DNA from 2 places in the Kurthia sp. FSL E2-0154 genome. Region 2 is predicted to be linked to the other one. Evidence: riboswitches for the same ligand, from Rfam matches in the RefSeq annotation. Region 2 holds a riboswitch; the other holds the start of a gene.
What was found. Region 2 has a riboswitch for FMN ahead of ribE (riboflavin synthase). Riboswitches for the same ligand answer to the same signal wherever they lie in the genome.
Positions count from the first base shown of each region.

Region 1: another riboswitch for FMN. It lies ahead of MHB75_RS02670 (ECF transporter S component); the one in region 2 lies ahead of ribE (riboflavin synthase).

Region 1 is NZ_JBBOPO010000001.1:558,804-574,234, reverse strand. Features, by position in the region: gene MHB75_RS02735 (LysM peptidoglycan-binding domain-containing protein) at 1-2, opposite strand, end outside; gene MHB75_RS02730 (RecQ family ATP-dependent DNA helicase) at 77-1,513, opposite strand; gene MHB75_RS02725 (helix-turn-helix domain-containing protein) at 1,514-2,530, opposite strand; gene MHB75_RS02720 (ferredoxin) at 2,636-2,884, shown strand; gene MHB75_RS02715 (hypothetical protein) at 3,025-3,228, shown strand; gene MHB75_RS02710 (enoyl-ACP reductase FabI) at 3,304-4,086, shown strand; gene MHB75_RS02705 (NAD(P)H-dependent flavin oxidoreductase) at 4,178-5,197, opposite strand; gene MHB75_RS02700 (MFS transporter) at 5,210-5,866, opposite strand; gene MHB75_RS02695 (MFS transporter) at 5,917-6,090, opposite strand; gene MHB75_RS02690 (metallophosphoesterase family protein) at 6,301-6,873, shown strand; gene MHB75_RS02685 (LysR family transcriptional regulator) at 6,886-7,773, shown strand; gene MHB75_RS02680 (hypothetical protein) at 7,989-8,396, opposite strand; gene MHB75_RS02675 (biotin transporter BioY) at 8,678-9,229, shown strand; gene MHB75_RS02670 (ECF transporter S component) at 9,280-9,861, opposite strand; FMN riboswitch at 10,023-10,158, opposite strand; gene MHB75_RS02665 (ATP-binding protein) at 10,251-12,032, opposite strand; gene MHB75_RS02660 (response regulator transcription factor) at 12,025-12,741, opposite strand; gene ccsB (c-type cytochrome biogenesis protein CcsB) at 13,016-14,203, opposite strand; gene resB (cytochrome c biogenesis protein ResB) at 14,200-15,431, opposite strand, start outside.
Region 2 is NZ_JBBOPO010000001.1:1,183,462-1,198,892, reverse strand. Features, by position in the region: gene MHB75_RS05840 (hypothetical protein) at 1-241, shown strand, start outside; gene MHB75_RS05835 (GGDEF domain-containing protein) at 238-1,089, shown strand; gene MHB75_RS05830 (DUF2334 domain-containing protein) at 1,106-2,770, shown strand; gene MHB75_RS05825 (glycosyltransferase family 2 protein) at 2,763-4,040, shown strand; gene MHB75_RS05820 (cellulose biosynthesis cyclic di-GMP-binding regulatory protein BcsB) at 4,033-6,048, shown strand; gene MHB75_RS05815 (L-lactate dehydrogenase) at 6,210-7,145, shown strand; gene MHB75_RS05810 (L-lactate permease) at 7,170-8,744, shown strand; gene MHB75_RS05805 (right-handed parallel beta-helix repeat-containing protein) at 8,907-10,142, shown strand; gene MHB75_RS05800 (aminotransferase-like domain-containing protein) at 10,201-11,391, opposite strand; gene MHB75_RS05795 (metallophosphoesterase) at 11,659-12,474, shown strand; FMN riboswitch at 12,731-12,864, shown strand; FMN riboswitch at 12,966-13,099, shown strand; gene ribE (riboflavin synthase) at 13,226-13,858, shown strand; partial or broken gene ribB (3,4-dihydroxy-2-butanone-4-phosphate synthase) at 13,870-14,454, shown strand; gene ribH (6,7-dimethyl-8-ribityllumazine synthase) at 14,484-14,951, shown strand; gene MHB75_RS05775 (SH3 domain-containing protein) at 15,155-15,431, shown strand, end outside.

The sequences.
Region 1 (15,431 bases), 620 kb from region 2:
ATGTGTATCCCCCTTTTTCTATATAATCATAATACTATTATGACTAAAATTTTAATAAAAGTAAATGAATCTCAATTTAATTTGGAAATATTTGTTTAAAACGTTCTTGCCATGAAAAAAGTTGCGCCGATGCTTCTTTTATTAATCGTTTCTTCGGTATTACGTCTTCTGGTAGACCACATATGGAACAACATAACACAGGCTTCGTTAGGAGTTCCTGTTCAAAATATCGGCTAATTTCTTCTCTTATACAGTCTTTCCCTGTTAAAATTTGTTGCAATTGGTCGACTTCTTTCACTTTTTCAAATTTCATTCGATTTATTTGTTCTATTACCTCTGTTTTTGGTAATTTATGCATCCAATAATGTAAAATACGATAACTTGTTTCAGTTATTCTACTTTCTTCTACCATAATAAAAGGATTAACGCCTTGATTCGCTAACCGCTCATATTCATCAATATGAAATTCTTGAGGGTAATCCATTACACTCACTGATTTTGTAATACGATCATCTTCTTCTGTAAATAATAATGTCGCAAAAGACTGTTCACCGTCTCGTCCAGCTCTACCTACTTCTTGTAAATAGTTCCCCATCGAACTTGGTAGATGATCATGAATAATTTGACGAATATTTTCTTTATGAACACCCATACCAAAAGCATTCGTCGCAACAATCCAATCAAGCTCACCTGCAATAAATTGATGTTGTATCAATTGCCGTTCATCTTGTTGTATCCCTGCATGATAGGCTGCTACACGCACGCCAGATTCACGTAAAGCTTCTGCATATTCTTCTGTTTTCTTACGTGATTGTGTATAAATAATGCCAGGTGAAATCGTATTTTGTACATGTTGGACCAACCAATTCATTTTCTCATAATGTTTTTGAATAGGTACTACTTGGTAGCAAATATTCGGGCGATCCACAGCTGAAATCCATTCATAAGGATTTTCCATATGTAAATATTTTCGAATATCTTCTTTCACACGATTCGTTGCAGTAGCTGTTAATGCTAAAACTGGTACACGTGAAAATGTACGAATAGTATCACCAATATTTAAATATTCTGGTCGAAAATCAAACCCCCACTGAGAAATACAGTGTGCTTCGTCTACTGCAATTAATGCAATATGAACACGCGAAAGAGCTCGCTTAAAACTTTTTTGTCCTAACATTTCAGGCGATACAAAAATATAGCGATACGCTTGTAAATTCGCTAACACACGTTCACGTTGTTCGCCTTGTAAAAATGAATTGATGGCAACTACGCGTTTTTCACCAAACCGCTTCATCTGCTCTACTTGATCTTGCATGAGTGATAGTAATGGCGAAACGATGACTACCGCTCCATTTAAAAGATAACCACTCAATTGATAACATAGTGATTTTCCACTCCCTGTTGGAAGAAGTGCAATCACATCCTTTTCTTGTAAAACAGCTTCAATCACTTCTCTTTGACCTGGACGAAATGTATCGTAATGAAAGTATTTTTTTAATGCTTCTTCTAACATTTAAACACCCCCTGCCCATGCTAAAACTAAGCGAATTTGAAAATAACTCGCTTCTGGTATCTTTTCTTTGATTGGTCTAAGTTTTTTACTCCCTACTTCAGATACAACTGCTTCAATTGCTAAACGTATCTCATTTGGTACGAATTGCTCAATCGGAAAAGTTTGCACATTCATTGCAATTTCTGCAATATGATCTTCAATTGTACTCATCTTCAAACGTCTAATCTGTGCAATTTGTTCCATGTTCATTCCCTGCATCAATAAATTAGCTGTTTGTTGTGTAGAAGCTGTTAACACTGTTTGTACACGTACTTGATATAAAAGTGGTTCAAATAAAGCGACAGAATGTTCTTCAATAAAACGAATCATATGATGTAGCGTATGTACATATTGTAATTGTAAATCAAGTTCCGAACTATTTGTTTGTTCTTTTAATTGTTGCCATGTCCAACCAATTTGTTGAAACCCGCTCAAGCGATACATGAAGATATTTTTTTCTTGTTCAGTCACAGGAAGTTCTTCTAGCAATTGATGGAAAGCTTCAATAAAAGCATGTTGTTGCTTTTCTTCTTGATAATGTAGCCACGCCAAATACTGACGAACAAACTGTTGCACACGTTCATCTCGCACAATCGGTAAAAAGCGCGATTCTTGCATACGTAGATTAGAAATCGTTTGCACAACTAATTGGAATCGGTCAAAAAAAACATGTTCACCACCGCGTAAATGCCAACCATCTAAACCATCAAATGTGAGGTGAGGTGCAACTAGAACGTGTACATGTTCATCTTCTGAAATCGTAATTTTATTTTTTTGTTCTAGATGTTGAATTTGTGTATAAAATTTCTCTTTTGTTAAACGAGGGAATAAATTAAAGTATGGCTGTAATTGAAATAACCCTACATCTTGAATAGTTTGACCTGACTTTTTCCCTTTTAATAAATGATATGCAGAAAACACTGTTCGTTGTCCATCATACTTTTGAAGTATATGTAATAATAATTGTTCAAAAAACAAGCCAAATTCCTCCTCGTTTCATTGATTATGGTTGAAATGAAATGCAAAGCACTTTAGAATAAGAATGAAGCTATTGGGAACGACACAAAAGGAGAGGTAAAATATATGGCTAAGTTTACAATTGTAGACCAAGATACTTGTATCGCTTGTGGCGCTTGTGGCGCTGCTGCACCTGATATTTATGACTATGATGATGAAGGTATTGCCTTCGTTATTTTAGATAATAACACAGGGACAACTGAAGTACCAGAAGACTTAATGGAGGACATGGAGGACGCGTTTGAAGGTTGTCCAACTGACTCAATTAAGGTTGCCGATGAAACTTTCGACGGCGATGCATTAAAATACGAATAATACGATAAGAGACTGAGCCTTTGCTTTAGTCTCTTTTCTTTTGTTATTAAATGTTTCAATTTTCTCTCAATTTAGTTTATACTTACTTTAAATGGGTATCGTGTTATATACATAATGCTATGATTATAAGGAGGTTTAAAATGAAATATTTTATTAACTATTCCATTCAACTCGTGTTATTTATTATTTTAGGTGCTGCATACGCTCAATTCATGACACACTTTACGCCTCTTTATTTTTTCTCTGAGAATGTTCGACATGTATTATTACTCATAGTAGCGAGTATTTTAAGCCTTGCCTCTGTTCATCTTATTAAAAATGTATTTGGCTTTGTTGCAAAATAATAGTTGCATTCGCGCTATGAGTACGTTAAAATTTTAGTATCAGGTACTAATAGTAACTATATGTAGGGGGCTATTATGGAAAATTTATTAAACTTTAAAGATAAAAATATCGTCGTAATGGGTGTTGCCAACGACCGTAGTATTGCATGGGGTATTGCAAAATCATTATTCTCAATTGGTGCACACGTTACATTTACATACCGTAAAGATCGTTCACTAGCAAAATTACAAAAGCTATTAACAGATGTTGATGCGTCTACTTATGATGTCATTCAATGTGATGTTAACAGTGATGAGAGTATCCAACAAGCATTTGATGAAATCGGTAAAAAACGTGGTGTTATTCATGGTATCGTACACTCTGTTGCTTCATCTTTAACAGAGGATTTAAAAAACCGTTTCCTTGAAACATCTCGTGATGGTTATGCTTTCGCACAAGATACAAGTGCTTATTCATTAATCGCTGTTGCAAAAGCTGCACATCCTTATATGACAGAGAATGGTTCAATTGTAACTATGAGTTACTTAGGCGCTGACCGTGTATTAGAAGGCTACAATGTAATGGGTATCGCAAAAGCAGCTCTTGAAGCATCTGTACGTTATCTAGCAGCAGATATCGGTCAAGATAACATTCGTGTAAATGCCATTTCAGCAGGACCAATCAAAACAATTTCAGCGAAAGCTGTTCCATCATTTAATCAAATTTTAAATAAAATTGAAGAAGCTGCACCAATGCGTCGCAACATTACACAAGAAGAAGTAGCGAATATGACAATTGTTATGTTAAGTCAACTTTCAAGCGGTGTAACAGGCGAAGTTATTTATGTAGATTCTGGCTATAATATTCTAGGTATTTAATAAGCGAAGAAGTGGGGATCCTATTCCTGCTTCTTTTTTATGCTTCATAAAAAAGAGAGTCGTACTATTCACGTACGATTCTCGCTTTATTTTATAAATCTGCATGAACAAATCGTTCAATAATCTCTCGAATTGTTCCTTTCGTTGCCTGGTGTAAATTTGTTCCTGCCCATAAAGACATATTCTCGGAATTATTTGCAAAGGCTGCTCTTGCACGAACCCCTTTTGTTAAATCATTTTGATATGGAAATGGAGCAACAGGCATCATTTCCATCTTTTCAATAAAACTATTCATAATACCTCGAGCTGGTTTTCCAGAAAACATTTTTGTGAGAACGGTTTCATCTGTTTCCGCACATAAAATACGTTCTTTATGTGCAGAAGGTGCACCACTTTCGTCACTTACTAATAAAGTAGTTCCCAATGTAATTGCTTCTGCTCCCTGGTTTAGATACCAATCCATTTGTTTTTTAGTTGCAATCCCTCCTGCAACAATCAACGGAATATTCGTTATATCTTTTGCCTGTGTAAATAAATCTTTTAACGGTATATACTGAAATGGCTCAATAAACGAACCACGATGCCCTCCTGCTTCCATTCCTTGCAAGAATATACCGTCTACATCCAATTGATTCGCTACATGAACTTCTTCAAGTGAAGTAGCTGTAATGAAAACGAGAATACTTTTTTCTCTTAAAAGACGAATTTGTAAAGGTGTAGGTACGCCAAATGTAAACGAACAAGCGGCAACACCTTCTTCCAAAACAACAGCTAATTGCTCATCATATTGAGATTTAGACAATTTCACCTCATCCCTTTTAATTTGATTGTCAATTTTCGCATCAATCAATGCTTGTTTTGCAATGGTAATCTCGTGTTGTACAACTGGCGGTACTTCATGTGCAAAAAGATTGATTAAAAATGGTTTAGATGAATATTTTTTTACTTGGCGAATAAAATCCCGTGTTGAATCTGCAGACATATACCCTGCACCAATCGAGCCTAAAATTCCTGCCTCTAGACTTGCGATGACCATTTCAGGTGTTGTCACACCAGCCATTGGTGCTTGTATAATTGGGTAGTTCATTGAAAGTTTTTTGTGTAAATGCATGTTACACGCCTCCTACAATAACTTTTTTGGTTGTCTCCAAAACATAGCGATTACTAAACTAATTAACAGCACAGCCAGCGAAAAAACATAAGGTGAATATGCTTGGTAATCAAATAATGCTCCTGCGATAATCGGTCCAACAATATTCCCTACACTTGTAAATGACGAATTTAACCCACTAATGTATCCCTGTTGTTGACCAGCAACTTTAGATAAATATGTTGTTAAAGCTGGACGAATTAAATCGAAAGTCCAAAAGACCATTAATGTCACAAGTAAGATTGATATAAATGATGATACATTCATCATGAAAACCATCATTATTGCAGCGACAAAAATACAGATACGAATTAAATTAATTTCTCCTAATTTCCGTGTTAAACCATCGAATAAAAAGACTTGGAATACCGTACCAAGTACGCCACTCAAAATCAATAAGATTGCAATATCTTTTGCTGTAAATTGGAATTGACGGTCTAAAAATAATCCATAGATAGTTTCGTATGCCGAAAGTCCAAAAGAAGAAATAAAAATAATTAAAAAAGGTATAAAGAAAATTGGTTGTAGTAAACTTTTCAAACTTGTTGCTTCTGTTTTTATTGATTTTTCAGATTGCACTTGTTCTCGTTCTGGTTCTTTTAAAAACAGAATCGAAAAAACAGCACCAATAAAACCTAAAAGAGCTGCTGTGAAGAATGGTGCGCGAATATTAATTTCCGCTAAAAACCGCCAATTCCTGGCCCTAAGATAAATCCTGTATTAATTGCGGCTGATACATAGCCCATCGCTCTTGGACGCTGTTTAATATCTGTAACATCGGCTACATATGCTGTAATGGCTAGCATGACAAAAGCAGCGCTTATTCCACCAATAAAACGTGATAAATAAAGCAACTCAACAACATGACTACTGCAAATAGTAACTCAGACAATCACACGTCCTTTTCCCCATATAATGACTTCTATCATATCATTGATACAAGTTCTTTATACTATTTTTTACTCATTTACCCATATTATGCTTTTTTAAAAATACATGTTTATATAAAGTGACCTAATTATTTGGTAAACTATTATTAATTGAGGATTAAAAGGAGTTATTTTATGAAATATGCTTTATTAGGGGATCTACATTCCCATAAAGAGGATACACAATCCGTTTTAGAACATATTGATGCAACAGCTTCTTCTGCTATTCGTATCGGTTTGGGTGATTTATTTGAATGTACGATTAGCAAAAAGAAAGCACATAAAAAACAGTCGCTTCCTTTACATGTGGCTGCTAAATTACCATATGATTTCATTCAACTACTTGATTTCCCTTCTATTATCGGAAACCAAGAATTGCGCATCATGCAAGTAACTGGGCAAACACTTTTTGGATCTTTACCTGAAACAATGGAGATTGAAGGCGCTCAATTAATTCACGGACATCAATTTGAATGGTTAGACGATGTTACACCTGTCATTAAAAAAAATAGTGAACCACTTACTTTTTTCGGGCATAGCCATCATTCTGCACTTTTCCATAAGGGAATCACACAACCTTTCAAATGGAATGAGCCTATTCATTTAACAAAAAAGCGCTATGCCATCAATGTCGGTTCTGTCATCTTTCATCGCGAATGGTGTTTATATGATGCGGATCAAAGAACGATTACATTTATGAAAGTTTAGGGGGGAAAATAGATGGAATGGCAACAACTGGAGTATTTTCAAATGCTCGCAAAAATCCAGCATATGACAAAAGCAGCAGAACAATTATCCATTTCGCAACCTGCTCTTAGTCGCTCTATTGCCAGATTAGAAGACGAGCTTGGCGTCCCGTTATTCGAACGTCAAGGACGCTCAATTCGCCTCAATCGCTACGGTGAACTATTTGTAAAACGTGTACATAATATTATGCGAGAATATCAGGATGGTTTGCAAGAGATTCAACAAATTGTGGATCCAAATCATGGTGAAGTATCACTAGGTTTCTTACATACCCTCGGAACGAATGTTGTGCCCGATTTAATCCGACATTTCCGTAAAAAAAATGAACAAATTCACTTTTCTTTAAAACAAAATCATACACATTTACAATTACTCGAATTGAAGTCTGGTGATTTAGATCTTTGTTTACTTGCAGAAATGGAGGTAGAAAAGCCGATTGAATGGCGTGAGTTATGGCGCGAGAAATTGGTCGCTATTGTACCAAGCAACCATGCACTAGCAAATAAAGATTCGATTACTTTAACAGAGCTCGGACAAGAATCTTTTATCTTATTAAAAAAGGGCTATGCACTTCGTATTCAAATGGATGAGCTATTTCAAGAGAAAAATATTGAGCCACGTATTACGTTTGAAGGTGACGAAGTCGCAACCGTTGCTGGCTTTGTAGCCGCTGGTCTTGGTGTATCAATTCTGCCTGAAGGTGATGAAATTAATCAAAAACGTATTACCAAAATCCCACTAACAGATGTCAATGCTGAACGTATTATTGGTATGGCTTGGTCTGAAGGGCGTTATTTATCACCTGCTGCTCAAAAATTCCAACAGTTTATCTTTGACTACTTTAAATCACCTTCCCAATAATCGTAAGAAGAGGCTGGGCAAATATTTCACTTTCCTTTTTTAGCGTTCGCAATAAAAAACTGGAACCGCACTACAGCGCGATTCCAGTTTTTCTTATGCTTATGTAGGATGATGTTTTTTTACACGTATATCCCACCCTATTTTCATATGTTATACTTCTATACTTTTAGTTATGTATGTTTCAAATTACGTAAAGCCCAATTCATTCGAATGAACTAAGCTCCTCTATTTAATACTAAATACTTCCCTAAATACTTTAACGAAACATCGGCTGTGAAAAATACCGCGCCTAATGTAAAGCCTGCTGTCCAAATTTCTGGTTGCATCGCCGTTTCAACTTCATCATTCATCCAACTATAAATAAAAATCGGTACAGCTACTGTTGAACCTAGTAAAGAATGGAATAAAAAAGATACACCTGAAATATTTCGTTTGGATGAAGCAAAAAAGTCCGATACATAGGATATGATTAATCCATATGTAAAAATTAAAGGAAATGAATACATACTAATGTTTAATGCCGAAGTCAAAAAATCATCTTGCTGATTACTATATAGCATCGGTAATATAAAAAACGCAGCAAGAGATGTAATGAAAGCACTGAGTAGTTTCCTTTCGGTCACAAAGCTTCCCCTCTCTATTTTATCAGTCATTTTTTCTCATATTGAAGCAAATTTCTTATTTTTTAATTTGTTCAATCGTCTTTGTCTTATTATACATATTTCTAATCTTTTTGCAAATTCTCTGACATTTATTGTAAGTTGTTACTTTAAAATGATATTTTTTTGTTATATACGTCATATACTTTACGTTGATGTTACAAAAAAAGTATTGACCTTTTTTCATTTTTTCATTATATTTTGGTTAACTACTTTTAAAATAAGTTTACACAAAGGGGATTTTTATGAGAAATGAACAATTGAAGATGTGGATTCTTTCCGCATTATTCGCAGCAATTATCGGGATTTTTGCACAGGTTACGATTCCACTACCACTCATTCCAATTACAGGACAAACATTTGCAATTGGTTTAGCTGTTACAATTCTAGGACTTCGTTATGGCTCGCTATCTGTATTTATTTACATATTACTAGGCGCAATTGGGATCCCAGTCTTCAGTGGTATGTCAGGTGGTCTAGGCGTTGTTGCAGGACCAACTGGTGGCTATATTATCGGCTTCCTACCAGCAGCTGTAGCAATCGGTTTATACCTTGAAAAATTCGGTTTTACAAAGGTACAAGCGATCATTGCCAATATTATCGGAATGATTGTAACACTTGCTTTCGGTACAATCTGGCTAAAATTTAGTGCTGATTTATCTTGGACTGGTGCATTTATGGGCGGTGTCTATCCATTCTTACTTGTTGGTGTAATTAAAGCTGTTTTATCTGCGCTAGCAGGCGTTGCCGTACGCAATCGCTTATTACATGCACAATTACTACGTGTACAACATTAAAACTCATACAAAAAGCTTTGGCATTTTCTTAAATGCCAAAGCTTTTTTAGTTATGCTTGGAAACTTCTGCGTTCTTTCGTCATCCACTTACCCATTACATTAAATAATAGTAGGAAGACAATTGTTACAAGAATACCTTTAATAATATTGAATGGTAGCACACCCGCTACGATTGTAGCACGTAATGCAGCCCCTGTTTCAACAGGCATGTTTAAGAAGTAATTATACATTGGCATAAAGACGAAGTAATTTAATACACTCATACCTACTGCCATAGAGATTGTACCTACAACAAGACCAATTCCCAATCCTTTTTTTGTACTTAATTTTTTATAAACAAAGTACGTTGGAAGGATAAATAATAAGCCTGTTACAAAGTTTGCCATATGCCCTACTGGTACCCCCGTTGGACTACCTGTGTATACCCAGTCAATGACATTCTTTAGTAGCTCGACTAAAATCCCTGCAAGTGGTCCCATAATAATCATTGCGACTAACGCTGGGATATCACCGAAATCTACCTCTAAAAAATTCGGGAATGGCGGAATTGGAAAATTAATTAAATGTAGTAAAAATGCAATACTACTTAGCATCCCAATTGCAATCATGCGACGTAACTTCTTGTTCTTCATATTCTGTTTTCTCCTTTTGTTGCGGATCACTTCAAAAAGAGGTAAGGCTGCGCGTGTGCTTATTTAAAATAGAACTCCCACGTAGAAGTACTTCTACGCGGGAGAATTAGGTAACATTAAATAAACGTTGTTCACTCATTTTTATGAACACAACGCTGTACCTTCACCTTCTCCCATCCAGACTATACTGTCGGCTTTGGAGTTGCACCAAATCAACCTGTTAAGGTTCGCGGGCTGAGAAGTGTTAAACACTTCATTACCGCCGGTCGGGAATTACACCCTGCCCCGAAGATGAACCGTATTTATTTTTTCCACACATTCATCATACAAAAAAAGTCTTGAATTGTAAAGAGAATTTTCTCTCGAATTCAAGACTTTTTCTTTATTCATTAAATTTCATCTGGTAGTGGTAGGAAGAATGTAAAGGTTGTACCTACATCTACTTCGCTTTCTACCGTAATACGGCCTCGATGTGCATTAATAATATTACTTGCAATGGCTAGACCTAAACCTGTGCCACCCTTACCTCTTGTTCGTGCTTTATCTGCTTTATAAAAGCGTTCAAAGACATATGCAAGGTCTTCTTTCGGAATACCAGCACCATCGTCTTGAATACGAATGCGCACTTGTCCTGCATATTGGTCTGCTAGCACCTTTACATGCCCACCACTTGCTGTATGACGAATTGCGTTATCCACTAAATTCGTTACAACTTGTTCGATGCGGTCTTCATCAATCTGAACGCGCGCATCATCTGAGAACTCTGTTTCATAACTTACTTCGATTCCTTTTTCTTTCCCACGCTGTACGAACTTCTGTGTCATACGTTCAAATACTTGATTAATACTTAAATCATCGAGATATAAACGCATCTTCCCAGATTCCATACGCGCTAAATCGAGTAAGTCGGTTACTAATCGGCTCATGCGCTGTGATTCATCATAAATAATACGCATCATTTCATTGCGTTCTTCCTCCGAAGACACAACTCCGTCTAAGATGGCTTCACTATATCCTTGAAGCATCGAAATAGGTGTACGTAACTCATGTGATACATTTGCAATGAAATCTGAACGCAATTTATCAAGGCGATGTTCTTCTGTCTTATCTCGCAAAACAGCTACTGCACCACGTACTGATTCAGCACTATATAAAGGGCTAATTGAAATGACATAATATACACCATCAATTTCTAATTCTTCCTCTAGTTCTTCTTCTAAATCAAGTACATGTTCTAGCATATGATAGATAGCTATTGGCAATGGTTTTGACTGATCTTCTTTCGATAAGAACCATTTTTGTAATAATAATTCGGCTGGTGGATTACTTAACAAAATTGTACGATCACGATTAAACGTAATTACCGCATCTGTCATAGACGTTAAAATACTCGATAACTGTTCTTTCTCTTGATTAATGACTTCCACATGGTGCTTTAACTGTCTACCCATTTGATTGAAGGCCGTTGCAAGCTGTCCAATCTCATCACGACTCAATACAGGTACTTTTGAATCGAACTTGCCTTTTGCGACTTCAAATGCAGCTTCACGCATTTTACGAAGCGGTGAAGTAATACGACTTGATAAGAAGAACGCAAAGAATGTCGTTAACACTAAAGCAATTGCAGCAGATAAGAAGACGATTTTTGTTGTCTCTTTTGTCGTACGATGAACAGCATCTGGGCTTTGATAGATGAAAACTGCACCATGCACTTTTTGGTCTACATTAATCGGCGACGCGAGCACAATATAATTCTCCATATGTTCTTTATCTGTTGTAGATGGTAATAACATCTCTTTTACAATCGGTTCATCTGATTCATAGACCTTGTCAAAAGCATGGTTTTGAATGATTTTTTCACGAATTTCTTTTTGATTTAACCCTTCTTGAAGTGAATATTGAATCTTCCCTTGCTTAGAAGAAATTAAAGCATTCGTTTCTTCTCCTAAAATATCGTTAATAATGGATTCTGTAGCAGCGAGCGAATCATGTTCATTCACAATTCGTGCAATGGTTGTAGCTTCTTGGCGTAATGTTTTTTCTGCTTGTTGTGTATTAAAATTCGATAAAAATTCGAGCATGAGTACTGTGAAAATAAACAGTACAAATGAAACGAGAAGCAATATGGTTACCCATAGCTTCCCGACAACACTATTCCATATTCTAGTCATTTACGACCTCGAATTTATAACCTACGCCCCAAACCGTTACAATCATCTTCGCCGCATCTTCTGATACGCGATTTAACTTTTCACGTAAACGCTTTACATGCGTATCTACTGTACGTAAATCACCGAAGAAGTCATAATGCCATACTTCTTTTAATAGCTGCTCACGGTCAAATACTTTATCTGGTGACTTCGCTAAGAAATAAAGTAATTCGTATTCTTTCGGCGTTAAGTTCACTTCTTCCCCATCTGCGGAAACGCGGTGCGCATCATGGTCAATTGTTAGATGCGGGAAGACCACTAAATCTTTTGAAGCCGATGTAGATGAAATAGGTGAGTAAGCAGCTGAGCGACGTAAAATCGCTTTAATACGCAATACAACTTCACGTGGACTAAATGGTTTTACAATATAGTCATCTGCACCCATTTCAAACCCTTGTACACGATTCGCTTCTTCGCCTTTTGCTGTTAATAAAACAATTGGTGTTGTCTTTTTCTCACGAATATTTTCTGCCGCTTGTAAGCCGTCCATCTCTGGCATCATAATATCTAAAATGATACAGTGGTAGTCATTTTCTAAAGCTTTCTCTACGGCTTCTACACCATTCTCTGCTTCTTCTACTAAGTATCCTTCACGTTCTAAGTACATTCGAATGAGACGACGAATACGATCTTCATCATCTACAACTAAAATTGAAATTTGTTCACTCACAAATAATTCCTCCCCGGACTCTTATAATCTTATTGTACAACCCCGCCATATAAATGAAAAGGAAACCACATCTAGTGTACACAGGATTGACACGATTTTGACGCTTTTATCCACCGTTTGTTCAAATTAAACAGGAAAACGGAATAAACCATCCTTTTTTTACCATACATATTCTATTTTAAATGACTCTTTCTGATTATGCCATAGTTACTTTTCGAGTAAAAAAGAGTAGTTTCTCTCCTCTCGAAGCGAATACTACTCTCTTTTATTTTTACTATTCTGCGTATGAATGCAAGCCTGCGATAATTAAATTCACTGCGACAAAGTTAAACATAATAATTGCAAAACCAATCACAGCTAACCAAGCCGATTTTTTCCCTTCCCATCCTTTTGATAGACGAAGGTGTAAGAAAGCTGCATAGAACAACCATGTAATGAGCGCCCAAACTTCTTTTGGATCCCACGCCCAGAAACGCGTCCATGCTTCTTGCGCCCAAATCATCGCAAAGACAAGTGCACCTAGCGTGAAAACAGGGAATCCGATTAATACAGCTCGGTATCCGATTTCATCCATCAATGTAATGTTCGTCTGTTTTACAAGTGGTTGTACGACTTGCGCCAAAGGTTTTCGGCAGAATAAACGCAATAATCCATATAAAATCGTACCGACGATAAATGACCAAACGACGGTTGTTAACTTTTTCGCATTAATGCTAGCTGGCATATCCATAAGTGGTTGCATGCGCTCAGGCGTTAATGCCCTACTTTCATGCATACCGAATAGCGGTGGCGTGTTATACGTAATTTCCACTTGTTGTTGTTCTGTATCAATATAACTAAATTCCGCATCATAGTGCATACTACTAAAAATTGCAGTTACAACAACAAAACCAATCACGACTACTAGACTATACATCACAACTTCTAACCAGAAGCGCTCCTTACTCGGCTTTTTAAATGATACTGTTTTAAGTAAGTAAACGAGACCTGCTACAGCACTCATCGCTAAGATGGCTTCGCCAATTACCGTCGTAATAACATGGATAGTTAACCAATATGATTTTAGTGCTGGAATCAATGGTGTCACGTCACTTGGGAACATACTTGCAAATGCGATGAGTAGCACTGCAATTGAAAGAGCTACGATACCAAGTGTTGCTAAACGGTACATCCAATACATAATTAAAAACGCACCAACAATAAACATACCAAAGGCTGTGGCAAATTCGAACATATTACTAACAGGCGCATGTTCTGCATAAATCCAACGTGTAATAAAATACAAGACATTGCTTATAAACCCAATGATCGTCACAACCATCGCAGCATTACCCCAATGTTTATTTGAGGTAGAAACATCGCGTTGTTTATGGCGAATCGCACCACCAAATAACAAAATAGCAAGTAAATAAGCGATGAAAGCGATTAATAGTAATGTCCCACTAAGATCTAATAGATTCATTGTTTCTCTCTCTCCTCTAGCTGATCATGATAGTCTGTTAAATGCGCAGATGTGCATACTTCACTTACGTCTTTTTTCATGCTAAACCAATTTTTATTCGTATGCGCTGCAAGTAACACACGACCATCTTCTGTTCGTTGCAACCAGATACGACGATGACTCCAATAAGAACCCATTGTTACACCAATCATAAAAATAATACCTCCGACTAACAAAATCGGTAATGTTTTATCTTTTCGAACAGTTAGATTCGAAGCGTCTCGCGTTTCAACAGATTGGAACTTCATTTTATATGTTGTTTCTCCAAATGGCTCTAATGTTTGGCGAATTGCTACAAAACTTGTTTCACCCTTTGGCTGTTCAGGTGTTATCATCTTAAAAATAAAAGCTGGATTGTTTGGAATAGATGAAGCTGTTTGAGGTTCACCATCTTTAAATTCAGTAAAATCTGGATAGTATTTTTGTAGTGCTACTTTTGTTTGTTTGTTAATTACATATTCTTTTTTCGGGTTACGTAAGTCAATCGTAATTTGCCCTAAAGATTTTTTGCTTGTTTTATTAACTAAATCAAACGTCATCGTCTTCAATTCATCTTGCTTGAAATCTGTTTGATATAAAGCAAAACCATCGTATTTTAATGGTTTATTCACTTGAATACTATATTGACCGATTTTTTGTAAATCAGCTGTATCACCTGCTAAAGGTGTGCCATCTTCTTTATACAAGGTCACATCTGTCTGATAGTTTTTAGCGCGTGTATTAATCGCTTGTTCTACTCGCTCAGAATCTTGTCCTTTTAAATCTTTTTCATCATATGTTTCTAAAATAAATTGATTATTTTTTATGTAATAACCTTCTACACCTGGAATGGCAGTTGTTTCTCCTTCGCGCACCCAGAGGCTTTCATCTACATAAAAACCAGGCATTAAGCGCAACATGACACCTGATATGAAAATAATTAACCCAACATGATTGATATACGGTCCAAAACGAGAAAAACGTCCTTTTTCAGCCAGTAATGCACCTTGTTCTCTTTTGACATGATAGCGCATTGATTTTAGCGTTTGCTCTGCTAATTCAAATGTTTCAGCAGCCTGTTTTTCATCTTCTACTGTTTCAGATACAAGACGCTGACGCTTCATAAACGACGCATGGCGACGCACACGTTGGTGTTTTAGAGCTTTATAAAGTGGAATACCACGATCAAGACTAGCGATAATAATCGAGA
Region 2 (15,431 bases):
TCGAAAAACATTACAACCTGTTGTACGTTATGAATCACCAGCTGTTTATAGCTATGCTATCTTTTATAGTCAAGCTGTCAAAGACAAAACACTTGAAAAAGCAATCAATAAGCGCATGAATCAGTTGAAAAATCACCATAAAAATACGCAATACTACGGCTCTTATATTGCAAAAAATGGTGAAACACATATTTTTGATAATTTACTACCTTTACTAACGAAAGGAAGGTGGGTACGATGACAAGACATCAAAAAACAGCAAGTTTTTTAACAATTGTTCTACTCATTTTATTGCAGTTACCAATGTATATGCTATATCAAAAAGGGAGTCAAGGGATACTATTAGTCGTATTTTTAATCCTACTTATTGGTGTATCTCTGTATTACGGAGCAGTTTTAGGTCTGCTTTTAAGTCTCATTTATTTATTTATTATCGGAACTTTTATTTTTTATCTCCAATTAACACAGCAAGATGTTCTATCATCACCACTTGATTTACAATTAAATGAATTTTTTATTTATGGCATTGCGATTCTAATTTTAGTTTTAATTGCAGGTAGAATACGAGAATTAGTTATTGAAAGTGCTAATCAAATTAATATGTTAAAAGGAAATGTAGAAAAATATGTAGCTACTGATACAACAAGTGGGTTTGATAATCGCGTTCGTTTAGAAAAGGCGATAGTAGAAGAAGCAAAGCGTTCTGATCGTAGCGATAAACCCTTTGTTTTTTTAATAATTGAAATACAAAATTTCAAGAAATTTAAAAAATTATATGGCGAGAAAGAAGCACAATATCTCGTATCACAATTAGCAGAGCGTATTAATGGTGTAATGAGGATGACAGATCGTAAGTATCGTTTTGATGAGGATAATTTTGCACTTATCTTACCTGAAACATCTGGTACTTACATTCATATTATTTATGAAAAACTTTCAGAAAAATTAAAAGAGCATCAACTTTTATCGGGAAATCTCATTACGTTAAGTTTCAAAGTAGGTCACTACACATATAATCCACGAACCGAAGTGAGTTTTGATGAAATGGTTGAAGTGGCTAAAAGTGAGTCCTTAATTAATGAAATTTAAAATGATAATTCTTTTCTTGACAGGTTTGCTTATAATAAGTTGTTTTCCCGAGACAATAAAAGCGCAAAGTCAAAAAAAGCCTACTATTCTAATTTTATATGATATTTCTTCTCCTGTTGAACAAACAACGATACATCGTGTAGATGCATTACTGTCATCTTACGGTGAAACAATTGTAGAATCTAGAGCTAGTGCTACAGAAAAACAAATTAAACAAGCATCAACGGTTATATATATTGGTATGAATCAAGTAGAGATTCCAAAGAAACAGCGTGAATGGATAAATAGTTTTTCACATCAAAAATTATTTATTGGATATAATGCAAATCAATTTCATGAATTTAATCAATTAAAATTTAATGGGAAAAGTAATCTTGTTAAAGTTGGAAAACAAACATTAGCCAAGCGAATTAGTTTTTTAAAAACAACCTCACCTTATAAAAAAGTAATTGAAGGACAAACAATCAATGGCGTACATCCTGTATTGCTAAAAAATGATAAAAGTTATTATTTATCATTAAATCAATGGACAGATGAATTTCAGTGGTACTTACAGCCGTATATTGCTGAAAATACAACATGGTTTAAACCACCAAAGCATAAAGCATGGATCATCATTAGTGGTATTCAACCATCTACATCACCAAAGCGTTTAAAACAAACAACAGATATATTGAAAAAGCGACAAATACCTTATGCGCTGGCTGTAGCAGCAGTGGAGTACACAAATAATCAAAAAGGGATTAATAAATTAGAAGAGGCAAAAGAGTTAAAGAAAGAACTTCAAAATCAGCAAGCACAGGGCGTGCCAATCATTGCAAATGGTTATGGTTTATCGTATCGAATGGACGATAAAGTGCAACATGAATTTTGGGACAGTCGATTCAACCAACCAATTACTGCTTTGAATAGTGCGCAAGCTGAGAAGGCTTACTCGCTAGATGCCTTTTCTTCAATTGAAGCATTTAATAAAGAACGTGAAAAAATTGGTCGGACTGAAAAAGAGTATACAGCAAAGCGTATTGAAGATGCTGTAACTGAACTTGTAAATGCCAAATTGTATCCAATTGCATTTACAATCGAAAACGATCATGCAAGTTCCTATGTATATGAAGAAATTTCAAAACATTTTTCACTTTTCTTTGGTGCACTCCAATACAATGATAATTCTAGTGAAGATACAGGGGTTCAACCGCTTATTACGAAACCGGCCTATATGAATCATTTACAAGTCTATTCTACAAATATAAAACCCGTTATAAATGGATTAGAAGGTGAACCAACACTTGTTCATGAGTTGAAAGATTTGTTGAAAATAAAAGGCTCTATGGCAGGGATAAAGATAAATATGCAGCTTAATCCTAAAACCATTGAACGTACATTGGATATTTTTGAATCATTCCCACAATTTGAATGGCAAAATCTGCGTGAAGTTAAATCAGACGTACAGATAAAACATATTACAATACAGCAAACTGCCAAAGGAGCGCTTGAGGTAAAGCAGCAAAAAAAATACCTCGATTTCATTAAGAAAAAGTGGCAAACAAGTCCTTTTGAATTTTCACTTTGGGTACTATTTTGGATTGTATTTTTATTTGTACTTATTTTTTTCTTAAACGTTATTCGCTTACGATTCACATTGAAAAAACGATTATTTGAGGAGAGGAAACCAAATGGCTAATATACTTTTTTTTACCGCTTTAATTTTAATTTGGGTTATGCTCCTCTATCACATGTTTTTAATGCAAGGAGGATATCGTCATTACCGTACGTATGAACGTGTGATTCCAGAGTGGGAAAAAAATATGATTGATTTACCTACAGTTAGTATATTTATTCCCTCACATAATGAAGAGGTAGTTATGGAGCAAACATTGACTGCTATGTCACGATTATATTACCCGAAAGATAAGCTTGATATTATTGTCATCAACGATAATTCTTCAGATCGTACAGGCGAAATTGCACAAGAATTTGCGGATCGCTATCCATTCATTCGCGTATTAGAAACAAAACCACCGAATAAAGGGAAAGGGAAATCTTCTGCATTGAATGAAGCTCTAGCTAATTCAACAAGTGAGATTATTTGTGTATATGATGCAGATAACACACCAGAGAAAAAAGCTGTTTGGTATTTAGTAATGGGTCTTATAAATGACCCAAAAGCGGCCGCAATGGTCGGTAAGTTTCGCGTAATCAATGCCGCAAAAACATGGTTAACCCGATTTATTAACATTGAAACGATTTGTTTTCAATGGATGGCACAAGGTGGACGTTGGAAATGGTTTGGTGTCGCAACGATTCCAGGCACTAACTTTGCGATTCGTCGCTCGGTTATTGAAGAACTTGGCGGTTGGGATGTAAAGGCGTTAGCAGAAGATACGGAATTAACGATTCGTGTTTACAATCTTGGTTATCATATTCGATTTTTCCCTAAAGCCATTACATGGGAACAAGAACCTGAAACACTCGGTGTATGGTGGAAACAGCGAACACGCTGGGCAATGGGAAATCAATACGTTGTCTTAAAGTTTTTACGGCAATTCGCAACATTAAAAAGAAAACGTATTATTTTTGATTTATTTTATTTCTTCTTTACGTACTTCCTTTTCTTTTTCGGTGTTATTCTTTCAAATGGTTTATTTATCGTTAATCTCTTTTATGATTTGAATTTAGCTATTGGAAATGTAGCGATTGCCCTTTGGATTCTCGCTTTCCTATTATTCTTAGGTGAAGTAATGATTACACTAAGTATCGAACGAAATGAGATGAATCGAAAAAACTTTTTCTACGTAATCCTGATGTATTTTACGTACTCACAAATGTGGATTGCACTTGTTGTATATTCACTGTACCAAGAAATAAAACGCGCCATATTCAAAGAAGAAGTCAAATGGTATAAAACGGAACGCTTTAGCCAGAAAGACCAAGGAGGTAAAAAAGATGATTAAACAATTCTTTGGGTTTGTAACACTCGCCTTCCTATCGTTTATGTTTTTTAATATAACCGTTTCAGCAAAGGAAGTTAAAAAAGAACCAATTACAACTACCGCGATTAATTTACAAGGTGTTTCTGATTCATTTACGTATAATTACTATTTAGCAGAAGATGCACAAAAGGGGAAGAATCAACTTGTTTTGGATGTAGAGCATAGTTCACTGCTCATATCACCGTCATCTTTAACGATTCGAGTAGATGGAGAAAATCAAAAAACAGTAAAATTAGATGGAAATAAAGTGAAAACCACTGTTCAATTAGATTTAAAAGGAAAAGCACTAAAAAAAGGGGCGCATGAAATAACAATCGTCTTTTATGGCATTATTAAGCAAGGTGTCTGTGTTGAAAATAATACATCAGGAAACTGGTTACGTATTAACCCAGCATCATACCTTCAAATTCAGGGAGATGTCACAGCAGGTGAATTAATGTTACAAGACTACCCATCTAAATTTACATCATTCCAATCAAAAACAGATGTTGTCATTCCAGACGATGCAGATGTTAACACGATGGATGCAGCCTTAAAAATAGTTAGTTATTTAAAAAAGCAAGCGGCAAATCAAAATCAAATTGCATTAGTAAAAGAGAAAGATTTTGAAAATCGTCAAACGAATAAAATCATTGTCGGTGTTATGAAAGATTTTAAAACAGAATCAGTTCAAAATATTTTAAAACGTATGAATGTCAAAACGACAGACAATACCATTCAGCTTCAAACAGCACAGGAAAAAATTAAAAAAGTAAATCGTAATATCTTAGTCGTAACAGCAGTAAATACAAACGATTTAGACGCTAAAATTGAAGTGGTATCGAATCAAGAATTTGTTTCGCAATTAAGCGGAAAAGCACTGGCAATTGGAGAACAGCCGAAACAACCTGTGCGTGAATCAGGAATGGTTACATTTGAACAAATGGGAATTCAAAATCTTGAAATTTCCAATGTAGCGTACGAATCTGGACACTATTATTACTATTTACCACAAGATTTTGATGAAGAAAAAGCAATTACAGCAACATTAAAACTAAAAAAATCATCTATTTTAGATGCGAAACAAGCAGAACTTGTAATGGAAGTAAACGGTGTTCCACATGCGATTACGCTTAAAGAAATTAAACAAGATGAAGGTTTTTTTGAAATCAATGTCCCAATTGAAAAGAATGCGCTTAAAAATAACTATCTACTAGATATTCAATTTAAGTTAAATGGTTCAAATACGAATAATCCATGTACAACAAACGATCAAGAAAAATGGTTATTTATTTCTAAAGAAAGTACATTAAATTTTTCAACAACAGATAATGATCGACAAGCTGTCGCTAGTTTAACAAGCTATCCAGGAATCTTTACGAATACACGTCAAGGAACATATATCATCATTGAAAGTACAGAAAAAGTAGCATTAGAGGACTTGAATGCACTATACACATCTTCTGCTCTAAGTACTTCAGCACCGAACTACGAATTAAAAACAGCTGATGCGATTCAAAAAGAAGATTTGAAAGGACATCATCTGATCTTCGTAGGTGAGGCAGGGAACTTACAAGATGATTTAAATAAGAAAAATCCATTATCGATGAAAGATAATCAACCTGATTTTGCTAAAGACGGTTTTGTAAAAGAGACAATCACACGCTACGCCACGATTCAAAAGAATCCTTGGGACGACGGATATCTAGCATTACAGTTCAACCGAGAAGCAAATAGTCAAAATCAAATTACACCAAAATTTTTACGACAAATTCAAGATTTATCAGCAGATGCGTCAGTTGCTGTACAAAATAAAGAACAGCAAACATTTACGAATCGCGCGCAATATAGCGTAGAAAAACAAAAAGAAGCAACACCTAAGCAATCTCAAAATGTATTAAAATGGTCCTCTGTTTTAATGTTTATTGGTTTACTTGCAGTGATTGGTGTCATTTTATATCTCGTGTTCAAACGTAGCAAAAAGAAATAGATTTTTAAGTAAGTGAATAAATATAAACAAAGTAGAAATTACAATAAAATGTAGTTTCTACTTTTTATAGTTTAAAGAGATTTTTATGGAATGTGTTGGGAGTTTCAATTTGTCTTGTCAGTGGAATGTGTAAGTAGTTGATGAAAAGGGAGGAAACATCTGTGAACTTAACACAAGGCAATAAAATTGTTTTAATTGGTGCTGGAGCAGTTGGCTCAAGTTATGCTTATGCAGTAGTCAATCAAGGAATTAGTGATGAACTAGTTATTGTGGATGCAAATGAAAAAAAAGCGACAGGTGATGTATTAGATTTACAAGACGGTATCGTTTATGCACCATCCTCTATGAAAATTCGTTTTGGAGATTTTGATGAATGTGCAGAAGCGGCGATTGTTGTTATTTGTGCAGGAGTAGCCCAAAAGTCAGGTGAGACACGTATTGACTTGGTACACAGAAATATAGCAGTATTTGAAGAAATTGTCTCAAAAATTATGGATACAGGATTTAATGGCATTATTATTGTCGCAACTAACCCAGTAGATATCTTGGCATATGCGACATGGAAATTTTCTAAATTACCAAAAGAACGTATTTTAAGTTCAGGTACTATCTTAGATTCCGCTCGACTTCGCAATATATTAGGTAGAGAATTTCAAACAGCACCGACTAGTATTCATGCATATATTATCGGTGAACATGGTGATACACAATTACCTTATTGGAGTGGAGCTACGTTATACGGTCAAAAAATCGCATTAAAATTATCAGATGAACGAAAAGAAGCGATAGGTATTGAAGTACGTGATGCAGCTTATAAAATTATTGACTCAAAAGGTGCAACCTTCTACGGTATTGCGATGGGGCTTGCGCGTATTACAAAAGCCATTTTACGCAATGAACAAGTCGTTCTACCTGTAGGCGCGTTACAAAGTGGGGAAAATGGACATGAAGATGTATTTACAGGTGTACCATGCCTCATTAATCGTCAAGGTGTTGAGAAAGTATTTACATTAGACTTAGATGCAGATGAACGTGAAAAATTTGATGCATCCGTTAAAGCACTAAAAGATATTCAAGCATCTATTTGGTCTTCATAAAAATAGGGTAGGTGAACGCATCGTATGTTAGTCGAACAATATAACCCTTTTGGTCAAATTGGCATAACCGTTCTCGTATCGATTATTCCTATCCTTTTATTTTTAATCTGTCTAACCGTTTTAAAAATGAAAGGCATTACAACAGCTTTAATTAATCTAGTTGTGACCTTTGTGTTAGTATATGGTTTCTTTCATTTATCTTTTGGAAATGGCGTCGGAAGTATTATTCAAGGTATCATTCAAGGGCTTGTACCAATCGGTTATATTATCGTTATGGCTGTTTGGCTGTATAAAATTTCTGTGAATTCAGGAAAATTTGATGTTATCCGTAGTTCGATTGCTGGAATTTCACATGACCAACGTATTCAATTACTACTCATTGGCTTTTGTTTTAATGCCTTTTTAGAAGGTGCAGCAGGATTTGGTGTTCCAGTTGCAATCTGTGCAGTACTTCTCATGTCACTCGGTTTTAAACCACTACAAGCAGCTATGCTTTGTTTGATTGCAAACGGTGCTTCAGGCGCTTTTGGTGCAATTGGTATTCCAGTCGGGATTATCGATACATTTGATTTACAAGAAGGAATCTCATCTTTAGATGTATCACGTATGACAGCTTTAACACTACCTCTGATCAATCTCTCCATCCCATTTTTAATGGTCTGGCTTGTTGATGGATTTAAAGGTATTAAAGAAACCATGCCAGCCATTTTAACAACAGGTATCACATATGCTGTATCACAAGCACTATTTACCATCTTTTTAGGACCAGAAATTGCGGATATCGTACCGCCAATTTTAGCAATGGGCGCACTTGCGTTACTTTGTAAAAAATGGTCACCGAAAAACACATTCTTCCTCAGTGGACATGACTTGGAATACGAAAAACATACAGCAAAAGACATCATCAAAGCATGGTCACCATTCTATCTCCTTACACTTTTCATTTTAATTTGGAGCTTACCAGCCTTTAAAGGTCTATTTGCTGAAGGTGGCGCCTTATCTTCACTTGTTGCTAATTTTACCATTCCGGGTTCTGAAATTAATATGTCACTCGACATTATTGGGGCTACTGGCAGTGCACTCTTAGTTGCAGTCATTGTCACGATTCTCACAACCAAAAACATGACATTCCAAACAAGTGGTCGTTTATTAAAAGAGACGGTTAAAGAGTTCTGGGTACCCATTATTATGATTTGCGCGATTATCGGTATTGCCAAACTCATGACATATGGTGGTATGACAATGGCGCTCGGTGAAGCTGCAGCAAAAACGGGAAGTGCTTTTCCATTCATCTCACCAATATTAGGATGGATTGGCGTATTCATGACGGGTTCAGTAGTAAATAATAATACGCTATTTGCGCCGATTCAAGCCACAGCAGGAGGAGCCTTATCAACTAATTCGACGTTACTCGTTGCAGCGAATACGGTAGGTGGTGTAATTGCCAAACTCGTATCACCACAATCAATCGCCATTGCAACAGCAGCCGTAGGACAGCAAGGAAAAGAATCGACATTAACGAAGATGACCTTAAAATATAGTTTAGGCTTCCTCGTATTCGTCTGTATTTGGACCTTTATTTTGTCGCTTATTTTATAAATGAATAACAAAAAAGAGATTAGGGCGTATGTGTTTAAAACACAATATGTCCTAATCTCTTTTTCATGTAAAAAAGAATTTTTAAATTGAAAAAATACCCATTTTCAAATTTTTATGTGCTATAATTCTCGCTGTGATAAATATCTAAAGGAGTTAATAACAATGAATAAAATTAGGATTATTTCGTTTCTTTTATTGATAGTAGGAATTATAAGTGTAATAACCATTCAACCAGAAGAAGCAAATGCAAAGACCTACACAATCACACCGAATAGTAAACCACTCGACCCTATGTTTCAACGATACGGTACGTATAATCAATATACGAAACACTACTATTTATTCCGTTCTTATATGAACGAATTTGAAAAGAAAAAAGGTGGCAAACTCATTATTAAAAAAGGAACGTATAACATTACAAATGCGATTTATGTTCCATCTAACGTAACATTAGAATTTCAAGACGGTGTCAAAATGGTCAAAACGACAAAAACAGGAACAAATATCATCACACCATCTGCTTCGATGTTCCAACTCGTATCACCTTCAAAAGCATTAATTGACGGTGCATATGGAAAATACAACGGTGAGAAAAATATTAAGTTTATCGGTAAAGGAACGGTCACGTTTGATATGAAATATGTTCCAAAAGGCATTACAATTATCATGGGGCATAATCAAAACGTTCTTGTTGACAATATTCAATTCCGAAACTTCAATTATGCGCACTTCATCGAACTGGACGCATCGAAAAACGTAACGATTCGCAATTCAACGTTTAAATCAGCTAATGACCCTCTAACGTCGGTGAAAGAAGCGATTAATATTGATACACCCGACCGCGAAACAAAAGGGTGGAGTCAACGCTGGAGCAAGTTTGATGCACAACCAAATACAGATGTATTAATTGAACATAATACATTCGAAAATATTCCACGTGCTGTTGGTACGCATAAATACTCAGAAAAGAAAATTCATAAAAACATTACGATTCGAAACAATACAATGAAAAACCTACGAAACGATTTTATACGCGCGCTTAATTGGGAAAACGCCATCATTGAAAACAACACATTCACACTCGAACCAACGGATCCACGCAATGAAGTTGTAAAAGGTATTTCAGCGAGTGGTGTAAAAAATATACGTATTAAAAATAACACATTTGACCATATGGCAATTGCGATGATGTTTTTCACATTCGCTAACTCGGGCGGCGGTTCAACAAACCCTGTCTATGCAGATTTAACAGAACAAAATAAAATAGATTTATTATCAAATACATATCTGAATTTGAATACACCATATATTCAAATTCGTGATAATTTACAAAGTGATGGTACGCGTAACACAGAAACGATTAAATTAGACGAGCAAACACTTCGTCAGGCGAAGTAATAACTGGATATAAAAAGAGGAATCGCGTGTAAAGCGATTCCTTTTTTTCATTATGAATTTATGATTTTTGAACGATTTCAGCATCTTTTAAAATCGTAGCAAGACGTTTAATACCGTCACGAATTACTTCGGGTGCTGAGTTTGTGTAGTTTAGACGCAGTGTATTCACATCTTTTTTCGATGTATAGAATGGATCGCCTGGTACGAATGCTACGCCGACATCCATCGCTCTTTCGAAGAATTCCATCGCTGTCATACCATTATTTAATGTAGCCCAGACAAACATGCCACCTTCAGGACGTGTGAATGCTACATTCTCAGGGAAGAGTTCTTCTAAAGCTTCCAACATCACTTTCGATTGTGCATCATATAGTTCGATGATTTTTTGAACATGCGTGTCGTATTCATTATGCGTTAAATATTCATAAATCGCATATTGTGAGAAGATGTTGGTGTGTAAGTCAGATGCTTGTTTCGCTGTTTCAATATGACGCATCAATTCTTTATTTTTTGAAATAATAAAGCCTAAACGCATACCCGGTGTAACGGTTTTTGAGAAACTACCAAGTAACACACTATTTTCTGATTTACCAGCCGCAATATATGGTAATGAATCACCTTTGAAACGTAGCTCACCGTATGGATCATCTTCTACTAAAATAATATCGCGGTCTTTAATTAATTCATATACTTCTTTACGACGTTTTGCTGTGTATGTAAGACCTGTTGGGTTTTGGAAGTTCGGCACTGTATAGATGAATTTTACATTCGGCTGATCGAGCGCAACTTTTAATTCTTCAAGATTTAACCCATCTTCTTCTAATGTAACAGGGTAGAATGACGGTTCACTCATTGTGAAGGCTTGAATCGCACCTAGATAACCAGGTTCTTCAATAATAATGCCATCACCAGGATTAATTAACACTTGAGATAATAGTGATAGTGCTTGTTGTGAACCTGTTGTTAATAGGATATCATCTGCTGTAATCCCTAAATCATGTTTACGGTTATATTTATCAGCAATATATTGACGTAGTGGTAAGTACCCATTCGTTGAAGCATACTGGAAGATTTTACTTCCATTCTCATCGATTGCACGATTGATTGCTTCTTGTAAATTTTTAAGTGGAAAAGAAATCGGATTTGGTAAACCACCTGCGAAAGAAATGACGTCTGGCGCGTCCGTAACTTTTAAAATATTTCGAATGAATGATGAGGGCGTATTTAATACGCGATTAGAATATTGCATGTGCGATTCTCTCCCTTTTTCTGACTTTTTTAAAAAGTATAGCACTCTAATGATTGAACCACAAGATATAAGTCTGTTTTGTAAACAAATAAATTTAAAAAAATAGCTAAAATAATACTTAAAGTAGAAAAAAGTGCAAATAAACGATTTTATAATTCTGATAATTCTAATTATTTCAATAGTTTATTCTATAAATTGATATGCATTGCATAATGTTACATCGTTCGTTATCCTTAATTTATTGTTGAAATAAAGGATGAATTCAATATGAAGAAACTAATTAAAATAATTGGTGCACTTGTTGTACTTTTTATTTTTTATATAACTAATAATCAATGGCTACAATTATCAAAACATACGTTACAAGTAAAAATATTACCAAAAGAAATGAATGGTTTAACAATTGTTCAAATTTCAGATTTGCACGATGCGAAATTTGGTCGTCATCAACAACGATTAATTGAACAAGTGAAAAAGCAAAAACCCGATTTAATTTTTTTAACAGGTGATTTAATTGATCGTAATAATTATAAATTAGGAAGAAGTCTAGAAGCAGTTGATGGCTTTACAAAAATTGCTCCGACTTATTTTGTCGATGGTAATCATGAAATTTCAATTAATCGAGTTAAAGAGATTCATATAGCACTCCAAAAAAAGGGGGTACATGTTTTAAATAATGAAGCAGAAACATTCCGCTACAATGGTGCGAGTATACAACTTATCGGTATTAGCGACCCGTTGTCAGGTGAAACAACAGAAGATATGCTGGCAAAAGCGCTGGTGAATGTTCCACAAGATCAATTCAAAATCTTATTAGCACACCGTTCAGAATTTGGCGAAAAATACGCGCAAGCTGGAATCGACCTTGCATACACAGGACATGCACATGGCGGACAAATTCGCTTACCATTGTTAGGTGGATTAGCCAATCACGACGCCTCGCTATTCCCAAAACACACAGAAGGAATTGAACAAGTGGAGCAGTTGCAACACGTAATTAGCCGTGGTCTAGGAAATAGTCTCTTCCCACTACGTGTCTTCAACCGCCCGGAAATCGTCGTTACAACTTTAGAATCGAAATAAATGGACGAATGATCCGTTTCGCCCTCGAATGTCCCGTTTGGACGAGCGAATGACCCGAATCAATCTACGAGTGACCCAACATCTTTAGCGAGTGACTCGTTTCGCCGGTCGAATGTTCGAATGCACACGATCCTAGTCAATTTAAGTCCCTCTCGAATTACTCAAAAGCCACGTGATCATTCTTGGTCTTTTGAGTTTTTTTTGTAAAAAATCTAGTTTTCTGAATAAATTAGTGGTATGGTATAGCTACAATTAAAAAAATCTTCGGGGTCGGGTGAAATTCCCAATCGACGGTGATGCGCGTTAGAGCGATAAGTCCGTGAGCTTTTCGAAGCAGGAGCTGGTGTGAATCCAGGACCGACAGTATAGTCTGGATGGGAGAAGACATGTAAAAATTTGTTTATGATATGAAAAATCATAGGCTTATTTAGACATACCTTTTTTCATCGACCTCATGTAAATGAAGGTCTTTTTTTGTTGTATCAAACTGAATAATCCTTCGGGGTCGGGTGAAATTCCCAATCGACGGTGATGCGCGTTAGAGCGATAAGTCCGTGAGCTTTTCGGAGCAGGAGCTGGTGTGAATCCAGAACCGACAGTATAGTCTGGATGGGAGAAGGATGTGTGAACAAAACTTGTTAAAAAGACGTATGTTAACAGGTTTATTTAGACATGACTTTTAATCATTCTTCCATAAAACTACCCTGAATTGATTCATCAATTGAGCGTAGTTTTTTATTTTGGGAAAGGAGTGGTTTGTATATTTACAGGGATTGTAGAAGAAGTGGCAACAATTCAATCGATTCGACAAGCGAATGAAAATATGGTGTTGCAAATTCAAGCAGAAAAGATTCTGGAAGACGCTGCTTTAGGTGATTCGATTGCAGTAAATGGTGTTTGCTTAACAATTGAAAAACTAGAACAGCACGCTTTTCATGCGACGGTTATGAAAGAAACCTTTCATACAACAACATTACACCGTCTACAATTACGTGAAAAAGTAAATGTTGAAAGAGCTTTGCAGTTACAGGGGCGGTTAGGTGGACATATCGTGACAGGGCATGTTGAAACGGTTGGAAAGATTCAACGAATTTTAAAAACATCAAATGAAATTCGTCTAACGATTGAAACAGAACCGAAATTCATCAAACAGATGGTTTTAAGAGGTTCTGTGACATTGGATGGGATTAGCCTAACAATTTTCGCGTTAAACGCGCGAACATTTGAAGTTTCGCTTATTCCACACACATATGAAACAACGATTTTGCATATGAAAAAAGTGCGAGATGTTGTCAATATTGAAACAGATTACATCGGAAAATATGTGCAAAGCCAAATGGCGACAATTTTAACAGAAGATTTTTTACGAAAAAATGGATTTTGAGGTGAAGGAATATGCAAGAAATAGAAGAAGCACTTCGTATCTTACGAGTGGGTGGCATGATTATCGTGACTGATTCTGAGGCACGTGAAAATGAAGGAGATCTCGTTGCATTAGCTGAAACAATTACACCTGAACAAGTAACATTCATGGCAATTGAGGGTCGTGGATTAATTTGTACACCTATTTCTGAAGAAATGGCGGCACGCTTAGCCTTAGCGCCGATGACAGTAGATAATACGGATAATCATGGAACAGCCTTTACAATTTCGATTGACCATATCGATACGACAACAGGTATCAGCGCTTATGATCGTGCCTTAACGATTCAAGCTTTAACAAGTGAACAAACCGTAGCACAAGATTTTCGTCGTCCAGGACATGTATTCCCACTTATTGCAAAAGCTGGTGGTGTATTAGAACGTGATGGGCATACGGAAGCGGGAGTTGAGTTGGCAAAGTTGTGCGATAAAAAAGAAGCAGCAGTGATTTGTGAAATTATGGGCGATGACGGACATATGCTGACAGGTGAAAATTTGATCACATTCGCTAAAAAACACGTATTACCTATCATTTCAATCGAAGCATTAAAACAATATATTGAACAAACAAAAGGAGCGTATTCAAAATGAACATGATTGAAACAACATTAATCGGAAAAGACTTAAAAATTGGGATTGTATTAGGAAGATTTAACGAATTCATCACAAATCGTTTATTAGAAGGAGCGGTAGATGGTTTAAAAAGACATGGTGTAGCAGAAGAAAATATTGATGTCGTAAAAGTACCGGGGGCTTTTGAAATTCCATATATGGCAAAACAATTAACAAATTATAAAAAATATGACGCGATTATTAGTCTTGGAACGGTTATTCGTGGTGCAACAACGCATTATGACTATGTATGTAATGAAGCTGCAAAAGGAATTGCTTCAGTATCACTTGAAACGAATGTGCCAATTATTTTTGGTGTTGTCACAACGGAGTCAATTGAACAAGCTGTAGAACGTGCAGGAACAAAAGCAGGGAACAAAGGTTATGATTCGGCTGTAGCAGCAATTGAGATGGCAAATCTTCATCGTCTATTAGAAAAATAGACTAGTGTAGATGACCTAGTATGTTTTATGCCAATAGATTGCTAGTTTCAAATCGTATAAAATGACTTGGAACCTATACTCATATAATAAACCTATATCTTTAGTTCGGAAGTCGTTGTTTTGTATAGTCAGCCTATTGAATGACAGTTATAATACTCATTTGGAAAGAGTATCCATGTTTTCAATATAGGAGGGACTATAGGGTGAGAAGAACAATAATGATTGGCGCAACGCTTATGTTAGCAATTGGAATAGGTCAAACGCCAACAATTGAAGCATCAGCAGCTACACAAATAAAGTATGTGAGTATAACAAATGGTAGCAATCTAAATGTTCGAAAAAGTGCGTCAACGAAAGCAACAACATTGGGAAAATTGCAAAACAATACGAAAGTAACCGTCATTTCAACAAAAAATGGCTGGTCAAAAATTAAGTATAAAAAAGTTTATGGTTATGTAGCGAATAGTTATTTAATAAGTA